3 regions of the Roseateles sp. P5_E11 genome follow, and region 3 is predicted to be linked to each of the others. Evidence: riboswitches for the same ligand, from Rfam matches in the RefSeq annotation. Region 3 holds a riboswitch; each other region holds the start of a gene.

Region 1 (7,249 bases), on a different contig from region 3:
ATCTCGACGGTGCGCAGCCAGATCCAGAGCATCCGCGCCAAGAGCGGCGCCGACAGCATCGGCGAGCTGATGCGGCAGTTGGCCTTGCTGCCGCCGCTTGTTTCGTCGCTGCGGCCGGCCAAGCTGGTCAATTGAATCCCCTCGTCCAACGGGTACGTTGACCGGTCCCCCGAGGGGACGGCGATGCTTGCCGGATCGACCGGCAAGCACATCGCCCAAGGCGGGCCGGCTAGGGACGGCCCGGCGCTCGGCCCGCAAGCACTAACATTCGACCGCGCTCCGGAGCCAAATGCTCAGAGCGCCGCCGGATGCCTGACGACACGCTCGACAACGAACTCCTGGCCCTGCCGCCCTCGCTGCGGCAGCTGGCCGCGCGCGGCATTGCACGCAGCTATCGCAAGGGCATCGTGCTGATCGAGGAGAGCTCGCTCGGCGACAACCTCTATCTGATCCTCTCCGGCTCGCTGCGCGCCTTCAGCAGCGACGCCCGTGGCCGCGAGATCACCTACGGCGTCTATGGCCCCGGCGAATACGTCGGCGAGATGAGCCTGGACGGGGGGCCGCGCTCGGCCAGCGTCATCACCGAAGAAGGCAGCCGCCTGGTCATGGTCACGCGGGCCAGCCTGCTGACCCACATCAGCGAGCACCCCGAATTTGCCTTCGAGTTGCTGACCAAGGTCATCCGTCGCGCCCGCGCCGCAACGCTGTCGACCAAGCAGCTGGCGCTCAACGATGTCTACGGCCGGCTCAAGAACCTCGTCGACGAGACCACCGGCGATGGCCGCCACCTGGCGCTCACCCACCAGGGCATGGCCCAGCGCCTGGGCTGCTCGCGTGAGATGGTGTCCAAGCTCGTCAAGGACCTGGAGCTGGGCGGCTACCTGAGGCGCGTGGCGGCCGGCGAATACCAGCGACTCAAGAGCCTGCCAGCGCGCTGGTAGCTACCGCGACCTGACCTGCAGCGGCGGCGCAACCGGGAAGCGCTGGTCCGGCTTGGCTGCGCGCTTGTAGAGGCCCTCGACCTTGGGCAGGTTGGCCTGGATGTCGCGGATGCGCGTCGTGCTGGCCGGGTGGGTGGACAGCCATTGCGGTGGCGCGCCCTTGTTGGCCGTCATCATCTTTTCCCACAGGCGCACGGCGGCGGCGGGGTCATAGCCCGCACGGGCGGACAGCTCGATGCCGACGAGGTCGGCCTCGCTTTCGTCGTCGCGGCTGAAGCGCAGGTTGACCAGTTGGGCCCCCATGCCGGCCAGGCCGCGGCCCACGTTGCCCAACCCCAGCAAGGCCGAGCCGAGTTCGACGATGCCGTTCGTGAACGCCGACTTGCCGACGCGCTCGCGGGCATGCTCGCGCAGCGCATGCGCGACCTCATGGCCCATGATGGCGGCGACCTCGTCGTCTTCCAGCTTGAGCTTGTCGAGGATGCCGTAGAAGAACGCGATCTTGCCGCCCGGCATGCAGAAGGCGTTCAGCTGCGCGCTGGCCAGCAGGTTGACTTCCCACTTCCACTGCCGGGCGCGGTCGTTCCATTCGTAGCTGAAGGGAATGATGCGCTGGGCGATGTAGCGCAGCCTCTGGGCCTGGGGGTGGTCCATCGGCGCCAGGGCACGCTGCTGGCCGGCCTCGCGCATCATCAGCGCGTACTGCTGGCCACCGGCCTGTTCCAGCTGGTCGGCCGACACGAAGCCGGTGAACTTGCTCTTGGGCCCGACCTCCACGCCTTCGCGTGCCCAGGCTGGCATGAACGCTGCGGCACCGGTAGCGGCGAGCAGCCCGGTGAACAGGCGGCGGCCGCGCAGGGCCGGGGGCGCGCAGCGGCCGGCGGCGCAGTCGGCGCAGTCGCCGAACATGCGCGTCGGCGGGTCAGTGAACTGCAGGTCGTCGCGGACCTGGAAGTCGTCGGCATCCATGCCGACATTGTGCTTGGGCGGCGATGGCGGCTTTCGTAGGACAGCGGCGCGGGACTGGCGACAATCACCCCATGGACAGCCAGCAATTCCGCGCCGCACTGGGCATGTTTGCCACCGGCGTGACCATCGTCACCGTTCGCGCTGCGGACGGCGGCCTGGTCGGCCTCACCGCCAATTCCTTCAACTCCGTGTCCTTGGACCCGCCCCTGGTGCTGTGGAGCCTGGCGCGCCGCGCCGGCTCCATGCCGGTGTTCTCGCATGGCTCGCATTACGCCATCAACATCCTCGCGGCCGACCAGAAGGAGCTGGCCCAGCGCTTCGCGACGCGTGACATCGATCGCTTCGCCGGCGTGGCCTGGCACGAGGGCGCGGGCGGCGCGCCGGTGCTGGAGGGGGCTGCTGCCGTCTTCGAATGCGCCAACCGCAGCCGTTACGAGGAGGGCGACCACGTCATCTTCGTCGGCGAAGTCGAGCGTTGCTCGTCCCGGCTCGGCGCTCAGCCGCTGATCTTCCACGGCGGCCGTTATTTCACCGAGTTGCCGATCTAGGGTTTTTTCCGGGTTGGCGTTGTCGATCCGGTCGGGCTCTGATCGTCGTCATGACAGAGGGCCATCCTCTGTCCAACTACGGAACCCATCATGACCAACACCGTCACCCTGCACCGCGTGCTGCGCTGCCCGCCCGATCGCGTCTACCGCGCCTTCACGACACCGGCCGCCATGGCCAAGTGGCTGCCGCCGCATGGCTTTACCGGCACCGTCCACGAGATGGACGCCAAGGTGGGCGGCACATACAAGATGTCGTTCACCAACTTCACGACCGGCGGCGGCCACAGCTTTGGCGGCCGTTACCTGGAACTGGTGCCCGGCCAGAAGCTGCGCTACACGGCGGCTTTCGACGACCCCAACCTGCCCGGCGAGATGACGACGACCGTCGAGCTGCGCGCCGTGTTCTGCGGCACCGAGGTGCACATCAAGCAGGAAGGCATCCCGGCCATGATCCCGGCCGAGGCCTGCTACCTGGGTTGGCAGGAGTCGCTGACCCTGCTGGCCCAGCTGGCCGAGCCGGAAATCAACCAGTAACGTGGTGCGCTCGGGCCGAGCGACGGGCCGCCCCTAACCGGCCCGCCATGGCGATGTGCTTGCGGCTCAATGCCGCCAAGCATCGCCGCCCCCTCGGGGGGCCGGTTAGGCCCGCTCGTGTTCAGCGGAGCGGGACTGGACGAGGGGTCTTTACTTGACGCCTGGTGTCGGCACGATGGCCGCCATCGCGGCCTTGAAGGCGGGGTCGGCCATCAGTGCGTTCCAGGCCGCCATCAGGCTGCCGTAGTCACCGGTCGAGATCTTCTTGGCGTTGATCGCCGTCGTGAGGGCGGCGTTCAGGCGCACGATCTCGGCGTACTTCGCATAGCCCTTGCCCTTGAGCTGGGTTGCCGCGTAGTTGCTGTAGCCCCAGGCGTTGTTGAGGTTGTTCCAGTCGCCCGAGCCGGGCTGGACATAGACGACCGGTGCGGGAGCGGGCGATGGGGCCGGTGCGGGCGGTGCGGCCACGGGTGCCGGAGCTGGTGCCGCGGCGGGCTTGCCGCAGGTGCCGCTCACGTTGATGCGCACCCAGCCCGTGCTCGGCACGCCGTCGACATTGACGACGACTTTCACGTTGTTCGTGCCGGCGAAGAGATAGGGCTGGGTCCAGATCGTCTTGACGACCTTGGGCGTCAGCGCGATTTGCGTGTTCTGCGCGATCAGTGTGTCGTTGCTGTAGATGCGGTTGGTGCTGGTGGCCACGGCCGAGGCGCTGACCTCGTCGTATTTGAAGTTGAAGGCGCAGCGYCCGAGGCTGGAGATGAAGGCATCCTTCTCGCTGACGGTGATCTGGGGCATGGCGCCCGTGGCCGTGCCGTTGGCGGCGACGAGCATGGGCGCGGCCTGGGCGAGGACGGTCTGGCCGTCGCTCTTGACGATGCGCACGAGGCCGGTGAGCTGGGCCGTCGGGRCGGCGGCGAAGCTGGCCTGGGCGAACAGGGCGAGGGCAGCGAAGGCAATGGRTTGGTACTTCATGGCGTGGTCTTTCGGGTTGATGCAAAGGGTGGGGCTACTGGGCAGTAGCCGGCACCTCCCCGTGTGCCACGCTGCGGACATGTCCTTGTCCGCCCAGGGCGGCCCCGCTGTCTTTTGCTCCTGTCAGAGCACGAAGACCGGTGGCTTTGCGTCCCCGCCTTTCGACGGGTTTGCCGACTGCATGGGACGCAGTGTGCGGATGTAAGCCGTGTTTTGTCCGTGCGTCAGTTCACGAACCGAGACCCCCGCCCGGCGAGCGGCGCGAGGCCCGCGACGAGCGGTTTTTGAAGCTTGCGGCGGGCTTGCGCCGAGCGTTTTCAGCTCAAGCGACCGGCCGGCAAGGCCGTTGGCGCAGCGCTCAGCGTGCGCCAGCGCCATGCGCCCAGCGCGGCGCTGAGCGCAACACTGATGCCTGCCAGCAGAGGCAGCGGCGCGCCCAGATCCTTTTGCAGCAGGAACATGCCCCAGCCCATCAGCATGAAGGCCAGGATGGGCACGACGGTGGTCCAGGCCGTGGGCGACTTCATGCGCGAAGGCGCGCGCAGCAGCCAGCCGGTGCTCAGTGGCAGGGCGCCAAAGGCCAGGCACAGCAGTGCGGCATTGTTCGCGGCCCAGGCCAGCAGGCCCAGGCCGGCGGTCGTCAGCGCCCAGGCAACCAGGGCGTGGCGCAACTGCATCAGCGCAACCGCGCGGTTCAGCGCCTCTCCCTGCGGCAGGCCTGGCAGCAGCCGCATCAGGGCCTGTTCGCGGCGGCTGTGCCAGAGCATGTTGGGCAGGGTGAAGCAAGGGTTGAAGCCGATGCTCGCCAGGCCGATGGCCATGCCGTAGGCGCCTTTGGTCCAGTTGTCCTGCAGGCCCTGGCCGGCCAGCGCAAACGCGATGAAGAAGCTCAGCGCGGCGATGCCCACGGCCATCACGGCGCCCAGGCTCTGGTGCAGCCAGTGCTGCCGGCCATGCAGCACGATCTCGGCGCGGCGCATGGCGCTCTGGCCCGTCGGTTCGGCCTGCGCGACGACATGGCGCTGCCAGGCCGACACGGCGAGCGCAAAAGGCTGGCTCAGCCATTCGCCCACCCGGCCGAAGGCGGCGGCACCGGCGTATTTGCCCTGCATGCTGTCCTCGGCGGCGCGGCGCATGCGGCCCAGGCGGGCATAGGCCTCGGCGTGGGCCGCGTCGCCCCTGCCGAACAGCCGCGTGAGCGACCAGCCCAGGGCCAGCAGGCTCAGCGCGAGCACGGACAGCGGCTGGGCCAGCCACAGCTCGCGCAGCGCGGTGCCCAGAGGCGCCAGCCGCCGGTCCAGTCCGGTGCCGAAGAACAGCACCGGCCCGATGGAGATCACCAGCCAGAGCTGCCATTCGCGCGTCGCCCAGCCCATGAAGGCCAGCACGGCCGCGGCGCCCAGCAGCAGCAGGGCGAAGGAGGGCATCTGCGGCAGGCAAAGCCACAGCAGGGCTGCGCTGCCCAGCGACAAGCCGGCCCAGGCTGCGAGCGCGGACTCCAGCGTCTGGCGCAGATGGCCGGGCACGAAGCGCGCGGCATGAGGATGGTTCTGCTGCATGAGGCTGCCGATGATGGCCATCCACAGCGACATCAGCACCAGTGCCGCCGAAAGGGCCAGCATGGGCATCGCCAGCTGCGGCGCCAGGTAGACGCCCAGCGCCAGGCCCAGCACGGCGAGGGCGAACAGCGCCCGGCGGCCCCAGGGGGATTCGCGATCGCGCTGGCGCCAGAAGGCCAGCAGCAATTGGCTGTAGGGGGCGGCTTTCATCACGTCAGCTCCGCGAACAGGTCTTCGAGGTTGACGGCCTGTGCGTCCAGCGGCGCGCTCACGCCGGCCGGCAGCCGCGCCAGCACGCGCTCGCGGCCGGCCTCCAGCGGCGTGCGCTTGAGCGGCTGGGCGTTCAGCCGCGCGAACAGGCTAGCCAGTTCGGTGACGGTGCCGGTGAAGGCGCGCACCTGCTCCAGCAGCTCGTCCAGCGGCGCCTGCAGGGCGATGCGGCCGCCGCTCAGGAAAGCGAGGTTGAAGGCGACCCGCTCCAGGTCGGACAGGATGTGGGTGGAGAACACGACGGTCGTGCCGCGGTCCAGCACCTGGTCGACCAGCTCGCGCAGGAAGTCGCGCCGGCCGACGGGGTCAAGGCTGGCGACGGGCTCATCCAGCACCAGCAGGTCGGGGTCGTGGGCCAGCGCGCGGATGATGGACAGGCGCTGCTGCTGGCCGCCACTGAGCTTGCGTATGGGCTTGTCGCGGGCGATATCCCAGCGCGACAGCAGGCCCTCGACCCTGGACTCGTTCCAGCGCGGGTAGAAGCTCTTGAAGTAGGCCAGCAGTTGGGCCGCGGTGAAACTCTCGAACAGGTCGCTCTGCTGGGGCACATAGCCGATGCGGGCGCGCGCCGCGTCATCCAGCCGCGCGGCGTCCTGGCCGAACAGCTGCACGCGGCCCTGCTGCGGTTCACGCAGGCCCAGCAGCGTCTCCAGCAGCGTCGTCTTGCCGCAGCCGTTGCGGCCCAGCAGGCCGACCACCTGGCCCGGCTGCAACGTCCAGTCCAGCGCCTTCAGCACGGCCTCGCCCTTGGGATAGGCGAGGCTGACGCCAGCGAGTTCGGCGGTGGCGGTGTCGGAGTGGGGAAAGTGGGCGGAGGAGGCAGTCATGCTTGCGTCTCGTCGAGGATGGTTTTGAACAGCTGCAGGGCCTGGGTCTTGGGGAGCTCCAGTTGCCGCGCTTCGGCGGCCGCCTTCTCCAGCGTCGGCCGCAGCAGCTCGACGCGGTCGGCAGTGGGTTGGGCGCGCTGGTGCTGCGCCGCCACCACCATCGACAGCCCCCGGCGGCGCTCCAACACGCCGTCGGACTCCAGCAGGGAATAGGCCTTGGAGATGGTCATGGGGTGCACGGCCAGGGCCTGGGCCAGCTCGCGCACCGAGGGGATCTCGTCGCCGGCCTTGAGCTGCCCGGCCGCGACGCGCCGCTTCACCTGCTCGATGAGCTGGCGGTAGATGGGCTCGGGCGAGCCGGTGTTGATGTGGACGAAATGGGTGGGATCCATCGTTAACTGCCTACGTGTATCAGTACGATAGTACACGTGGACAGCGGCTGTCAAGCCCTGTGCTGAGGGTGGGCGGCATCTGCTTCCCACCGCGGCCAACCCCTCTGTCACCTCACGAAGAGCATCGAGGAGATGGCGAAAGAAACGTGAAGCGGCTGCTGGAATTGAGCGGCATCTGTCAGTCGCAGCAGAAGGCCTGGGCGGGTGTTTGGCCGAGCTGTGACCGTCACGCCT
Region 2 (7,249 bases), on a different contig from region 3:
GGCCAAGGGGACAGGGAACTGCTCGACACGCTGGACCGGAGCCTCCACGGCCTGGACGGGCTGCTGACCCAGTTCCTCGACTACGCGCGCGCCGCCCACCCCGCCGAGCAGGAGCTGCCGGCCGTGGACGTCGAGCTGCGCGAATTCCTGGCCGAGACGCTGGCCCTGGCGCCGGGCCTGCCGCAACCGGTGCTGGCCAATGGGCAGGCAGTGCATCGGCGCGCACGGCCGCAGGCGTTGCGCCGCCTCGTCCTCAACCTCATCGCCAATGCGCAGAACCATGGCGCGCCACCCATCGAGCTGGCCTGCGGTGAAAACGCCGGTGCCGCCTGGATCGAGGTGCGCGACCGCGGCCCGGGCATCGCGCCGGCCCGGGTCGACGATCTCAAGCGCCCCTTTCAGCGCGGCGACACGGCGCGCGGCGGCAAGCCCGGCTCGGGCCTGGGCCTGGCCATCGTCGAGCGCATCGCGCGGGCCGAGGGCGCCGAGCTCAGGTTGATGCCACGCGATGGTGGCGGCCTCATTGCCCGTGTCAGCTGGTCTGGATCGTGACGAAGCAGTATTCGAGCAGTCGCCAGTGCTGAGTTCAGCTCGCGTTGATCGTCACCGTCACGTTGCCCGTGCTCGTCTGGCCGAGGTTGTCCTTCAGCGTGATGACGAGGTTGGTGCGGCCGGCTACCGGGTTGGCCCAGTTCAGGGCGAGGCCGCTGCCGGTGGCTGAGAAGCTCATGCCGCTGGCGGCGCCGCTGATGCTGATGCTCAGCGAGCTCGCGCCCGGCGCCGAGTAGCCGATGGTGGCGGCGAGAGCCTTGCCGGCCGTGCCGCGCAGGCTGGTGGTCGTCAGCGTGGGGCCGCTGCTGGTCGTCGGCGTGGGGGTGGTCGTCGAGGTCGTGACGCTGGCGCCGCTGAGGCTGCTCAGCAGGGCGCTGACATTGGGCGTGCCCCAGCCGGTCGGGGTGTCATAGCCGGTCTTGGCGGTGCAGCTCGTGCATGTGCCGTTGCTGCCGCTGGCCACGTCCTTGAAGGCGGCGGCGTATTGCGTCGGCACGGCGCCGATCTGCTGGTAGAGGGCGGCGTGAGGCTGGCCGAGCAGGGCCTTGCTGGCGGCGGCGCGCATCGCGTTGGCCACGGCCAGCAGGCCGGCCCATTGCGGCGTGGCCAGGCTGGTGCCGCCGGCGCTGACCCAGCGCGTCGTCGTCGTGCCCTGTGCAATCAGCGCCACGTACTGGCCGGAGTTGGGGTCGGCGTTGAAGGCGACGTCGGCGACGGCGCGCTTGGCGTAGCCGCCGATGGTGCCGCTCTGGTAGCTGGGCAGGGCCACATAGGCGCTGGTGCCGCCGCCGGTGCCGGTCCAGGTGGTTTCGCTGCGCGCACCGCTGCTGTAGCTCAGCGTGGTGCCGCCGACGGCCACGACGCGGGTCGATACCGAAGGCCAGGACACGGCCGCGCCGTTGTCACCGGTGGCGGCCAGGTAACTCATGCCGGCGGTGGCGAAGGCGCTGTCATAGCTCGACGTCCAGCTGCCCTCGGCGGCGCCGAAGCTCATGGACACGACGCCGGCGCCCATCTTGTTGGCCAGGGCCACGGCCTTGGACAGGCTGCCGACGCCGGCATCCGGCGCTTCGATGAGGACGAGGCGCGCCAGCGGTGCCGTCGCGTGGGCCCATTGCACGTCCAGCGCAATCTCGGTGGCCCAGCCGCTGTCATAGGCGGGCGCCGTGGCGGTCAGGGCGCCGGCGGTCGTGCTGTAGGCAATGACCAGCTCGCAGCTGGACGCGGAGGCTTTGGCCAGCGGCAGGCTGGCGTTGGCAGCCAGGATGCGCGAGCTGCAGGTCGGCAGCGCGAACTTGGTGTTGAAGGCGGCCAGTTCGGCGGCGATGTTGGGGTCGTGCTTGGCGTTGACGATGTAGATGGTCTGGCCGGCGCCGAGCTGGGCGGCCTGGGCGGCGGTCAGGCCGGCGGTGCTGGCGGGCAGGGCCGGCTGCGCGTAGGCGGCGCGGATCTGTGCCGGCGTATAGGTCGTCACCGCAGTGGACGTCGCCATCGGGGCGGCTTCGCCTGCACCCGCCGCGAAGGCGCGAGGCCGCATGGCGTCGTCCAGGCGGTCGCGTGTCAGGCCTTGGGTGGCGACACCGGCCAGGGCGTTGCTGCGGTGGGGTGCGGCACCGTTGTCGGGTTCTTCGAGATCGACGGCGGCGGTGTGGAAGCTGGGCTGAGCCTCGACACTGGCGGCGGCGCCATCGGCAAGATCAACGGTCAGGTTGATGACCGAGGCCGCCTCGCTGACCTGGACGGTCGGGCTGTCGCTGCTGCCACCGCCACAAGCGGTGAGGGCCGCGGCGGTCAGCAGGCTGAGGGTCCAGGAAGTCCAGGAGACAGGGCGGGTACTGCGCATGGCCGGGTTCTCGTACGAAGGAGGGCCACGCCGATCAAGACCTGCCGGTCTTGGCGGCCCCGCTGCCGTGGCGCTTGCGCGCTGTAGGCCGGTGGCTTTGCGTCCCCGCCTTTCGACGGGTTTGCCCTCTGGGTTGTGAAACAGGTTCAGTCTAGGCGCCGGGGTGCCGAGATACGGGGCCCGACAAAGGCGCTGCGTGACTTCTGACTCGGCGGGCAGCGCGAGCTTTCGATGCCGCCAGTCTGCGTTTCGTGAGTTACTGCCCTGTGGTTGCTTTGTGTCACGCAGGACACAAAAGCTCAGGCGGGCTGCGGCGGGTGCAGTGGGATCCAGACCGTGAAGCGCGTGCCGACGCCGGGTTGGGAATCCACTTCGATGCGACCGCCGTGCTTTTGCACGATGGAAAAAGACAGGGACAGGCCCAGGCCCGTCCCTTGGCCGACGGGTTTGGTCGTGAAGAAGGGCTCGAAGATGCGCCGCTTGACCTCCTCGCTCATGCCGCTGCCCGTGTCTGCGATCTCGATGCGAACCCAGCCATCCTCGGCGCGCGTGGTCAGTGTGATCGTGCCCCGCTCCTTGATGGCATGGGCCGCATTGACGATCAGATTCATGAAGACCTGGTTGAGCTGCGCGGCGATGCAGTGCACCGGGGGCAGCACGGCATAGTCCTTGCGAACCTCGGCCTTGTACTTGACCTCGTTCATGACGACGTTGAGCGTCGAGTCCAGCCCGGCATTGAGGTCGGCGTCCTGCCAATCGGCATGGTCGACGCGCGAGAAGTCCTTGAGGTCCTGCACGATCTTCTTGACCCGCGACAGCCCCTCCTCGCTCTCGTCGAGCAACTGGGGCAGGTCCTCCTGCACGAAGCTCAGGTCGACGGCGGCATCCACCCGGTCCAGCTCTTCTCGCACATCGCCCGGCAGCGCGTCGGCCGGCGTCTTCCTCAGCAGCGCGAGCAACGCGAAGACAGGTTGGACATAGCCGCGCAGCGAGCCGAGGTTGGAGCTGACAAAGCCGATCGGGTTGTTGATCTCGTGGGCCACACCGGCGGCGAGCTGGCCGATGGAGGCCATCTTCTCGGCCTGCAGCAGCTGGTTCTGCGCTTCCTCGAGCCGGTTGTTGGTCTGCTTGATGCGCTCGTAGTTGAGCTCCAGCTCACGCTGCACGCGGCGCACCTCCGTGCGGTCCTGCAGCAGCCACCAGGTGCCCGCTGTCGGCTCCTCGGGGTTGGACACGTAGGCAATGATCTGCACCCACAGCGTGTTGCCGGCCAGCGTGCAGACCTCCATCTCGTGCAGCAGCGAGCCGCCCCGCGACAGCACCGGGATGGCGATCTGGCTCAGCGCTTCGAAGTCTTCATCGCTCTTGAACAGGCGGCGCGTCGGCAGTCCATGGGGCGGGACGTCACCGAGTTCGAACATCTCGATGAACTTCTTGTTGCCGCGCTGGATCAACTGGTTGGACGTCGCGATGATGCCTACCGACGCGTTCTCAAGAAAGGCTTCGAGTTCATGGTGGGTGCTCAGCAACTCGGCCGTGCGGTCCGCGATCATGTTCTCGAGTTCGTTGCGATGGCGGCGGAGTTCGTCCTCGGCCTGGCGCCGTCGCGTGATGTCCTGGAGTGTCTCGATGGCGCCGACGACTTCGCCGTGGGCATCGACCAGCGGGGCGGCCGTGAAGTAGAGCCAGCGCCCTTCCCGGCCGAAATTGGGGAAGTAGCCCTCGACCTCGTAGGCGTTGGCGATGTGCGGCGAGGGTTGGCAGTGCCGGCCGTACAGGCGCTGGCGCTCCTGCTCGACATTGCCGTCCAGGATCAGGTCGACCAGCAGCGGCCTGGCTTCGGGGTAGAAGGCGCGCCAGGTGTCGTCGCGGCCCAGCATCTCGGAGGCGTCGCGGCCGGTGAGCTGGGCACACGAGGCGTTCCAGTGCGTGACGCGGTGAGACTTGTCGATCACGAGCGTGGCCACCGGGTTGTTCTCGAGGATCTGGTAGAGCACGCGGCCGATGTCCAGCAGGCTGGTCTGCACGTGGCGGATGTCGCTGAGGTCCTGCCCGGTCAGCACCGCACAGGGTTGGCCGTCGAGCATGACGCGATGCGCCTTGACTTCCAGCACGCGCAGCGAGCCGCTGCCCGTCAGCGCCTCGATCTCGATCGCGGGCAGCTCGCCTTCCTCGGCCAGCGCCCGCTGGCCATAGCGCTGCAACTCATCGGCGAACTCGGGCGCTGCCCAGCCGTGCGGCGGCATCTGCTGCAGCGCCTCCAGCCCATAGCCCAGCAAGCGTTCCATCGCCGCGTTGGCGAACAGGATGCGGTCCGATCCATGCACCAGGACCGACGCACTGACGGCCTGCAGCGCGAGGCTGAAGTCGACCGTCAGTACGGTCACCACTTCACCTCTTCATCCGGGTCCTCCAGGATGAACGAGCCGTCGCTGCCCCATTTCACATGGGTGATGCCCGGTTCGAGCCGCTCCAGGCGGCGCAGCTCCGCCTCTTGGGCGGTGAGCACGCCCATCTGCTGGCGCACCTGGTCAGCCAGGCGCTGGTTCTCCATCGTCAGCTCGCGGATGCGCAACACCTGGCGCACGGCGCTGAGCAGGTCGAAGTCGGCCCAGGGCTTGGAGATGAAACGGGCGATCTCGGCCTCGTTGATGGCCGCCACCAGCGCGTTCAGGTCGGCATAGCCGGACAGGATGATGCGCCCGCAGTCGGGCTGCACCTGACGCAGTTCGCGCAGGAATTCCACGCCGGTCATGCCCGGCATGCGCTGATCGGAGATGGCCAGCGCGAAAGCGCACTCGCGCGCCCGCGCCAGAGCCACGGCGCCGTCGGTGAAGCTTTCGACGTCATAGCGCGCGCCGCCGGTGTCCTTCAGCCCGTTGCGCAGCAGGCGCTGCAGCGCGCTGAGGATGTGAGGCTCGTCGTCGACGAGCAGGATGCGTTCGCTCACGTCGCACCTCCTTCAGGCAGCTTCACGAAGACATGCAGCTTTGCGCCTTCACGGCCGGCGAATTCGCGCAGCTGTCTGACGACCCGGTTGTCGAAGACGAAACCCGCGGCCAGCAGCAGCGTGCCCTGCGGCGACAGCAGGTCGCGGGACAGCACCATGCCCGGCATCACTTCGTGAGGCTGCAGCTCCCGGTCACGCGGCTTCTCGGAGGGCTCGTCCTTGAGCGCCAGCTCGAAGGCCTCGACAACAGCCTTCTCGTAACGCGTGCCGGCACCGCCGAGGATCAGCGAATGCGCCTCGGCCGCCGAATGGCGTTTCAGCGACAGCCGGCCGGACTGTGCGGCGTAGTAGTCGCAAGCCACGCTCACCACCTGCGCGCCGAGCGGCACCTCGTCGCCGCTCAGCGCATCGGGGTAGCCCTTGCCGTCGATGCGTTCGTGGTGCGACCGCACCAGGCGCGCCACGCGTTGCAGCCGCCCGAGCGGCAGCAGCGCCGCCTCGCCATTGAGCGGGTAGCGGCGGTACAGGGCGAGCTCATCGCTGGACATGGCCGAGAGCGGCTTGCGCAGCATCGTGTCCGGAAGGCCGATCTTGCCGACCTCATGCAGCAGGCCGGTGATGTAGATGTCTTCCTCTGCCGCTGCACCCAGGTTGAGCCGCCGCGCCGTGCGGCGAGCCAGGTCGGCCACCTCGCGTGAATAGCCCGCCATGCCACCACCACGCAGCTCGATCAGACCTGAGAACACGTTGATCGACAGCAGGAAGTTCTCCTGCAACTGCGCGAACGAGGTCTCCAGCATGGCGTTGACCTGTTCCAGCTCGCTGGTCCGCGCCTTGACCCGCGCCGCCAGGTCGGTGTTCAAGGCCTGCAGTTCGTCGTTCTGCCTTTGAGTCAGCAGCTGCAGCGCGCGGTTTTCCTTCTCCAGCCGGCGGCGCTCCAGGCCGTCCTGCACGCACATCACCAGCTCGCGGTCGTCCCAAGGCTTGGCGATATAGCGGTGGATCTGCCCGCGGTTGATGGCTGCGACGGTCGAGCCGATATCGGCATAACCCGTCAACAGGATGCGCCCGACGGTCGGCCAGCGCTGGTGGACCTGTTCGAGCAGCGCCGCGCCGTCCATCTCCGGCATGCGCATGTCGGACACGACGAGATCGACCGGTTCGGTCTCCAGCATGGCCAGCCCGGCCTTGGCGCTCTCGGCCAGCAACACCCGGTAACCCTGGGGCCGGAACAGCCGTCGCAGCGCGCTGAGGATCGACACCTCGTCATCGACGAACAGCACGACCGGAGGGTCGGCAACTTTTGCATCCATCAAATCGCTCCCGCTGGCGGATGCGTCGCGCCATCGCCGTCCGTGGCGAGCGCGCCAGGGACGACCGCCGCTTTACTGGGAGTTTAGGCAGGTCGGCCCGGCGATGCTTGACAAGTTGTTCGCAAAATGTGGCGGGTCGTCGCGGTCTCGGCAGGTCAGGCGGGTGCAATCTCCACGGCGATGCCGCTCAGCACCGCATTGCCGCTCAAAGGGTCCCGTGCCGCGTCGTCCAGCAGCTCGTTCATGTTGACGCCCGGCCGCTCGCGCGCCACGCCGAGCTGCACGCCGTCCAGGTCATGCCCCCAGCCATGCGGCAGGCTGACCACGCCGGGGCTCATGTCGGCGCTGCGCTCGACGCGCGCGATCAGCTCACCGACCGCGCTTTTGATCCGGGCAAACTCGGCCAGGCCCAGGCGATCCGCGTCACCCGGGTTGACCAGCAGCGTGCAGCGGTCCGGCCCCTTGGCCAGCACCGGCAGGTTGTGCATCCAGCTGTTGCCCGAGCGCGTGTCGCGCCGGCCGATGAGGCTGAACTCGGGGGCGGGCTCGGTCCGGACTGAGGTCAGGTCGGCCAGCACCGAGGGCGGTGCG
Region 3 (7,249 bases):
TGTCTGCGTGGGGAAGCCGTACATCAGGTAGGCATGCACCAGCACGCCGGCGTCGGCAAAGGCCTTGGTCACGCGCGCCACCTGCTCGATGCTGACGCCCTTCTTCATCAGCTTCAGCAGCCGGTCCGATGCCACCTCCAGCCCGCCCGAGATGGCGATGCAGCCGCTGTCGGCCAGCAGCTGGCAGAGCTCGGGCGTGAAGGTCTTTTCAAAGCGAATATTGCCCCACCACGAGATGGCCACGCCGCGGCGGATCAGCTCTTCGGCCAGGGCCTTGAGCGCCTTGGGCGGCGCGGCTTCGTCGACGAAGTGGAAGCCTGTCTGGCCCGTCTCCTTGACGATGGCCTCGATGCGGTCCACTAGCACCTCGGCCGAGGCCGCCTCGTAGCGCGAGATGTAGTCCAGGCTGACGTCGCAGAAGCTGCATTTCTTCCAGTAGCAGCCATGCGCCACGGTCAGCTTGTTCCAGCGGCCGTCGCTCCAGAGCCGGTTCATCGGGTTGAGCATGTCCAGCAGCGACAGATAGCGGTCCAGCGGCAGGCCGTCCCAGGTCGGTGTGCCGACGTCATCGAAGGGAATGTCGGGCTCGACGAAGTTGGTGTACCTGACCTCCGTGCCGTCGCGCCAGAAGGTACGCACCAGGCGCGTCTTGGAGCGCTTGCCGGCGACGTGCTCCAGCAGCGCCAGCAGTGGCCGCTCGCCGGCGTCCAGCGTCACGTAGTCGACAAAGTCGAAGACGCGCGGCTCGGCCAGCTCGCGCAGCTCGGTGTTCACATAACCGCCGCCCAGCACGCAGATGACCTCGGGCCGCGCGGCCTTGATGCTCTGCGCGATGCGCAGGGCGGCGTAGACCGAACCAGGGAAAGGCACGGACAGCAGCACGACCTCGGGTTGGTGCTGCTCCAGCGCGGCCAGCGTCAAGGTGTGCAGCGTGCGGTCGACGAGATTGGGCGGTGCGGCCAGGGCGGTGGCCAGCGGATCGAAGTGAGCCTGCGCCGCGGCGAGGGATTCGGCGTAACGGACAAACTCAAAGCGTTCATCGACCGCGTCGCGCAGCACGTCGGCGAGGTCGTTCAGGAACAGCGTGGCGAGATGGCGTGCGCGGTCCTGCAAGCCGAGGGCGCCAAACGCCCAGGCGAGCGGGTCGCCGCCATCCTCGTCGACATAGGCGTCCAGCGAAGCGAAGCGTGCGCCTTCGGGCAGGAAGGCACGGGTGTTGATGCGATGGGCCAGCGTCGGGTCGCGCCCCTGCAGGAAGCCGAGGACGCGTGGCGTGGCGGCGGCTATTGCCGGGAACTCGGTGGCAAACCAGGCCGTTTGCGGCGTGCGCTCGGCTTCGGGCAGGGCCAGCACGGCTTCATGCAGCTGGGCCAGGCCGGTGGGTGTGAACAGCTCCAGCACCAGGGCCAGCGCCAGGTCCACCTGCTGCGCATCGATGCCGCGTGAGCGCAGGAAGCCCGTCAGGTAGGCGGTGGACGGGTAGGGCGTGTTCAGCTGCGTCATCGGCGGGATGACGGAGAGGACGCGGGGAGGCTGGCGAGGCATGGGCGGGATTGTCGCGGTGTGGCGTGGCGCGACACGGCGAGCAAACCGCCTCGCATCGCGCGAGGCGCCGGCAGCCGGCGACTTCTGCGCCGTGGGCCTCTTGAAAAGGTTGACTTCTTCCATGCGGCTGGAGCGTGATCGGATGGGCGATGCCTCACAACCTAACTGACCGGTTTCACGCGTCGCTGTGAGGCTGGATCATGGATGTGTAACGGTGGCCGAACGGACCCGGAAGCGCCACTTGTTCACAGCGTTACGCCGCAACTTCAGATACATTTTTTTCACTGATGACAAAGGCACACCCGAGCGAAAGCCGGGGTCGCAAAGCTTCCGGTCTAAGGCCCGCCTGGCGGGTTACGACAGCGGGGTTGCCAAGGACAAGCCGCCGGCAGGTCGCCGTCGACATGGCAGCTCTTCCGTCGCCGGGATGCGGCGCGACGCCCGACCGGGCGTGTGCGTAGGAATCAGCGCAACAACGAAAGCTGTCCATGAAGTCCACCACGCTCCCTCTTCGATTCGTAGTTCTGATCGAGTGGCGCCTGCACGCGGCGCTTGCGCTGCTGCTGACGCTGGCTGCATTGCTGTGGCCTGCACTGGCGCAGGCCGCACCGCGCGACAAGATTGCCGCCGATCTGCGCCAGGCCGTCGATTCGGCCGCTGCGCCTCGCCAGCGCTGGCAACAGGAACTGGCTGGTCGCCGCTACGTGCACACCCTGGTCGTCAGCGACGGGCGGGACGCCGAGCTGGTCGAGCTCCGCCGCGCGGTCGTGGCGGCGGGTGGCACCGTCTACTGGCGCTACCAGTCGGTGCCGGCGCTTTTCGTGACCTTGCCCGTTGACAAGGTTGACGCGCTCGCTGCGCGGCCGGACGTGCAGAGCATCTCGCCGAACCGGCGCGCGGCCCGCACGTTCAGCCTGACCGAGGCCTCCACCGGCGCAGCCGACGTGCGTGCCGCCACGATCGGCGCGGCGCGGGGCCTGGACGGCTCGGGCGTCGCCATCGCCGTGCTGGATTCGGGCATCGCTGGGAACCACACCGCGTTCACCGATGGCCAGCGTTCGCGGGTCGCACGCGCCGTCGACTTTGAGAAGGTGACGCAAGGCGGCGCGGGCCGCGCCTGGCAGCCCGGCGTCGACCGGTCCGACGCGGCGCTCGACGAACGCCAGCAAGCGGCGGGCGGGGCGGATCCGTATGGCCACGGCACGCATGTCGCGGGCGTCGCCGCAGGCCGCTCGACGTCGCGTCTGCCCGAGTCGAGCGGCATCGCCACCCAGGCCTCGCTGGTCGACGTCAAGGTGCTTGACAGCCGCGGCGAAGGCGAGCTGAGCGATGTGCTGGCCGGGATCGACTGGGTCATCGCGCATGCGAAGCAGCAAAACATCCGCGTGCTCAACGTGAGCCTTGCCGCCGATTCGACCGAGTCGTATCGGACCGACCCGCTGTGCGGCGCGCTGCGCGGCGCGAGTGCAGCCGGCCTCGTGGTGGTCGTGGCCGCCGGCAACTACGGCACGGACGCCTCCGGTCAGGAGCGCTACGGCACGATCAGCTCGCCGGGCAATGAGCCCTCGGTCATCACCGTGGGATCGGCCAACACGCAGGCGACTGCCTCGCGCAGCGACGACGCAGTCAACCATTTCAGTTCCCGCGGGCCCACCCGCGGCGGCCTGTTCCTGCCCGACGGGCGCCGCGTCGCCGACAACCTGCTCAAGCCGGACCTGGTGGCTCCGGGCAATCGCATCGTCGGCCCGATGGCGGCCGGCAGCACGCTCGCCACGGACTTCCCCTCGCTGTCGGCGCCCTACGGCGGCACGGCGCAGCCGCGGGGCCGCGAGCTGATGGACCTGAGCGGCACTTCGGTCGCTGCGCCGGTGGTGTCCGGTACCGTGGCCCTGATGTTGCAGGCCAACCCCGGCCTGACGCCCCCGTTGGTGAAGGCGATCCTGCAGTACACCGCGCAGGCCCTGCCGGGCGCCAACCTGCTGCAGCAGGGCGCGGGCCTGCTGAACGTCGACGGCGCGGTGCGGCTGGCCGGTGCGCTGCGCAGCGATCTCGCCACGGTCATCGCCAGCGGCCGCATCGCGGCGGGTGCGCCGCTGCTGGCGCCGGGCCAGGTGATGCCCGCGCCGGTGTCGATCATCGGCGGTCAGTCGGTGCCCTGGAGTCGCATCATCTTCGCCGGCGGGCGCCACCTCTACAGCGGCAGCGCGCTTTTCACCCGCTACCAGCCGGTGTACGACCCGGGCCTGTTCTGGGTGGGCGGCAGCGCGACGCGCGTTACTGTCCAGATCCGCCCCGGCGCGGCGCTGTCGACGATCACGGCGTCTCCCGTGCCGACGGGGCAGCGCTTCCTGACCGACGGCGTCATCACGCTGAATTCGCTGGTCGGCCGCAGTTCGCTGCCGGGTCGCACGGGCGTCTTCGTCCCCACCGCGACGCTTTCCGGCTGGCTGGCATCGGGCAGCGGTGTGGTGCTCAGCGAAGGCGTCGTCCTCAGTGAGGGTGTGGTCCTCAGCGAAGGGGTCGTCCTCACCGAAGGCGTGGTGCTGAGCGAAGGCGTGGTGCTCAGCGAGGGTGTCGTGCTGAGCGAGGGCGTGGTGCTCAGCGAGGGTGTCGTGCTCAGCGAAGTTGCCCGCACCGGCGAACGATGATGGTTGCTGCAGGCGCCGAGCCCGGAGTGAGCTGGCCTCGGCGCGTCCATCAGGCACTGATGCCGGACTACAACCGCAAGGCGGCGGTGTATTGGTGGGCGGTGGTCTGCATCGGTGTGGTGGTGCTCGCGCACTCGTTGCGCCACGTCGTGAGCCTTTCGCCGGATGCCTGGTTGCGCGTGGTGGGCGGCACGCTGCTGGCGATGCTGGCCGGGCTGGTGCCGGTGCGGATTCCGCGTTCAACGAACTCGTTCACCGCTGGCGAGATCTTCATCTTCCTGCTGCTGCTGCTGAACGGGCCGGAGGCCGCGGCCGTGGCGTCGGCAGCGGAAGCGCTGGTCGGCGCCTGGCGCACCTCCAAGCGCTGGACCAGCCGCATCGCCAGCCCCGCGATGGCGGCCATTGCCATGTTCAGCGCCGGCACGGTGCTGCACGTGGCACTGGGCGAACTGCGTAGCCATCAGCTGGAGAGCGACAGCCTGATCCTGCTGGGCGCGATCCTGTTTGCGCTCGCCTACTTCGTGCTGAACACCGTGATGGCCACGGCCGTGCCACGGCTCAAGCGCAACGAGCCGCTGTCGGTCCGGGCATTCGTCGACGCATTCGGCTGGCTTGGCATCGCCTACGCGGGCAACGCCTCGGTGGCGACATTGCTGTTCCTCAGCTTCCGGCAGTCGGGCATCGTCGTCGTCGTCGCGGCCACGCCGATCATCGTGATCCTGCTGACGACCGGCCACTTCTTCTTTCGCCGCGAGGAAGCGGCCGAAGCGGTGCGCAAGGCGCGCGAGCAGCAATTGGCGCAGAAGCAGGCGCTGGAGAACGCGCGCCAGTCGGGCATGGCCGAGATCGCCACCAACGTGCTGCACAACGTGGGCAATGTGCTCAACAGCGTCAATGTGTCGGCCGAGTTGATCAGTGGCAAGGTCCGCGGTTCGGAGGCGGCTGGGCTGGCCCGCGCGGTGGCGCTGCTGGACGCGCATGCGCAGGACCTGGGCGACTACCTCACCCGCGACGCGCGCGGGCGGCTGCTGCCAGGCTATCTGAAGCAACTCTCGGTGGCGGTGGCCGAGGAGCGCCAGCAGATCCTTGACGAGCTGGCGGCGCTGACGCGCAGCGTGCGCCACATCAAGGAAATCGTGGCGACGCAGCAGTCCTACGCCGGCGCGTCCAGCATGGTCGAATCGACCCGCATCACCGACTTGATCGAAGATGCGCTGCGCATCGATACCGGCGGCATCGGTCCTCTGCGCGTGGAGCGCGAGTTCGAGGAGGTGCCGGCGTTGATGCTGGACAAGCACCGCACGCTGCTGATCCTGGTGAACCTGATTGGCAACGCGCGCCATGCGGTGCTGCAGGCGCCGCCCGACGTCGGGCAATGCATCGTGGTGCGGGTACGGGCGGTTGAAGGCGATCGCCTCCAGGTGGCTGTTGCCGACAACGGTTGCGGCATCGCGCCGGAGAATCTCACGCGCATCTTCGCGCACGGGTTCACGACCAAGCAGGACGGCCACGGTTTTGGCCTTCATAGTTGCGTATTGGCAGCCCAGGAGATGGGCGGTACGCTGACTGCCCACAGTGACGGCCCCGGAACCGGGGCCACCTTCACGCTTGAGCTACCTCTGACCGCTGCCACGGACACCCAGGCATGAACTCCTTCGAGAACCGTCGCGTCCTGCTGGTCGACGACATGCCGACGATCCATGCGGACTTCCGCAAGATCCTCGCGCCCGAACTCGGCGCCGCGTCGGCGCTGGAAGCCGCCAAGGCGGCATTGTTCGGCGACGAGATCACCGCAGCTGCCCAGCCCTTCGAGCTCGACTCGGCCTACCAGGGCCAGGAAGGCCTGGCCCGCGTGGTCGAGGCGCTGGCGCAGGGCCGGCCCTATGCGGTGGCCTTCGTCGACATGCGCATGCCGCCCGGGTGGGATGGCGTGGAGACGGTCGAGCGCCTTTGGCAAGCCGACCCGAGGCTGCAGGTGGTCTTCTGCACCGCCTACTCCGACGCCTCATGGGAGGAGGTGCTGCAGCGCCTGGACACCCGCGGCCGGCTGCTCATCCTGAAGAAGCCCTTCGACAACATCGAGGTGAGCCAGCTGGCCAACGCGCTGGCTGCGAAATGGCAGGCCACGCAGCAGGCTGCCGCGCAGATCGATCAACTTGAAGCCGCGGTGGCTGCGCGTACCACCCAGCTGACGCAGGCGAACGCGGCGCTGCAGGCGGAAATCACGGAGCGCAAGCAGCTGCAGACCCAGCTGGTGCAATCGCAGAGCCTGGCGTCCATCGGGCAGCTCGCCGCCGGGGTGGCGCACGAGATCAACAACCCGATTGGCTATGTCTTTGCGAACCACGGCACGCTGGATACCTACCGGGAACAGTTGTTCGGGCTGCTCGGCGCCTACCGCGCGGCCGAGGACCAGCTGCCCGCGAGCCTGGCCGCATCGCTTGCAGCACAGCGGGAGCAGGTGGGCCTGGACTACCTGCACGACGATATGCCGGCGCTGATCCAGGAGTCGCGCGAGGGCCTGATGCGGGTTCGCCAGATCGTGCAGGACCTGAAGGATTTCTCACGCGTCGACGCCGGGCAGGAATGGCAGCGCGTCGACCTGCACGCGGGCATCGAATCCACGCTCAACCTGGTTGCCGGCGAAGTGCAGCACAAGGCCGACCTGGTGCGGGAGTTCGGCCGGTTGCCGGACGTCGACTGCATGCCGTCGCAGATCAACCAGGTGGTACTGAACCTGGTCGTCAACGCAGCCCAAGCGATCGATAGCGGGGTGCGCGGCACGATCACGCTTCGAACCGGTTGTGAAGGCGACGCGCATGTGTGGCTGGAAGTGGCCGACACGGGCTGCGGCATGCCGCAAGAAGTGCTCGGGCGCATCTTCGAGCCCTTCTACACCACCAAGCCGGTCGGCCAGGGCAGAGGGCTCGGGCTGTCCTTGTCCTACGGCATCGTGCAAAAGCACGCCGGGCGCATCGACGTGCACAGCCAGGTCGGCAGCGGCACGACGTTCCGCGTCACGCTGCCGATGCGGCGCGCCGAGGCGACGCCGGGCT

What was found. Region 3 has a riboswitch for cyclic di-GMP ahead of ACXJKR_RS00795 (S8 family serine peptidase). Riboswitches for the same ligand answer to the same signal wherever they lie in the genome.
Region 1: linked by a shared signal. The riboswitch ahead of ACXJKR_RS10875 (hypothetical protein) and the one ahead of ACXJKR_RS00795 (S8 family serine peptidase) in region 3 are both predicted to bind cyclic di-GMP.
Region 2: linked by a shared signal. The riboswitch ahead of ACXJKR_RS04640 (S53 family peptidase) and the one ahead of ACXJKR_RS00795 (S8 family serine peptidase) in region 3 are both predicted to bind cyclic di-GMP.

The regions. Positions count from the first base shown of each region.
Region 1 covers NZ_JBFUMO010000110.1:1,474-8,722, forward strand. The annotation lists gene ACXJKR_RS10850 (helix-turn-helix domain-containing protein) at 1-135, shown strand, start outside; gene ACXJKR_RS10855 (Crp/Fnr family transcriptional regulator) at 309-941, shown strand; gene ACXJKR_RS10860 (M48 family metallopeptidase) at 942-1,850, opposite strand; gene ACXJKR_RS10865 (flavin reductase family protein) at 1,982-2,458, shown strand; gene ACXJKR_RS10870 (SRPBCC family protein) at 2,546-2,992, shown strand; gene ACXJKR_RS10875 (hypothetical protein) at 3,143-3,967, opposite strand; cyclic di-GMP riboswitch class I at 4,062-4,152, opposite strand; gene ACXJKR_RS10880 (hypothetical protein) at 4,285-5,736, opposite strand; gene ACXJKR_RS10885 (ABC transporter ATP-binding protein) at 5,736-6,623, opposite strand; gene ACXJKR_RS10890 (GntR family transcriptional regulator) at 6,620-7,015, opposite strand; gene ACXJKR_RS10895 (hypothetical protein) at 7,162-7,249, shown strand, end outside.
Region 2 covers NZ_JBFUMO010000033.1:2,922-10,170, reverse strand. The annotation lists gene ACXJKR_RS04645 (ATP-binding protein) at 1-552, shown strand, start outside; gene ACXJKR_RS04640 (S53 family peptidase) at 587-2,395, opposite strand; cyclic di-GMP riboswitch class I at 2,445-2,531, opposite strand; gene ACXJKR_RS04635 (ATP-binding protein) at 2,695-4,782, opposite strand; gene ACXJKR_RS04630 (response regulator) at 4,779-5,345, opposite strand; gene ACXJKR_RS04625 (HD domain-containing phosphohydrolase) at 5,342-6,658, opposite strand; gene ACXJKR_RS04620 (molybdopterin-dependent oxidoreductase) at 6,814-7,249, opposite strand, start outside.
Region 3 covers NZ_JBFUMO010000004.1:22,463-29,711, forward strand. The annotation lists gene ACXJKR_RS00790 (B12-binding domain-containing radical SAM protein) at 1-1,545, opposite strand, end outside; cyclic di-GMP riboswitch class I at 1,831-1,921, shown strand; gene ACXJKR_RS00795 (S8 family serine peptidase) at 2,034-4,193, shown strand; gene ACXJKR_RS00800 (sensor histidine kinase) at 4,253-5,842, shown strand; gene ACXJKR_RS00805 (ATP-binding protein) at 5,839-7,249, shown strand, end outside.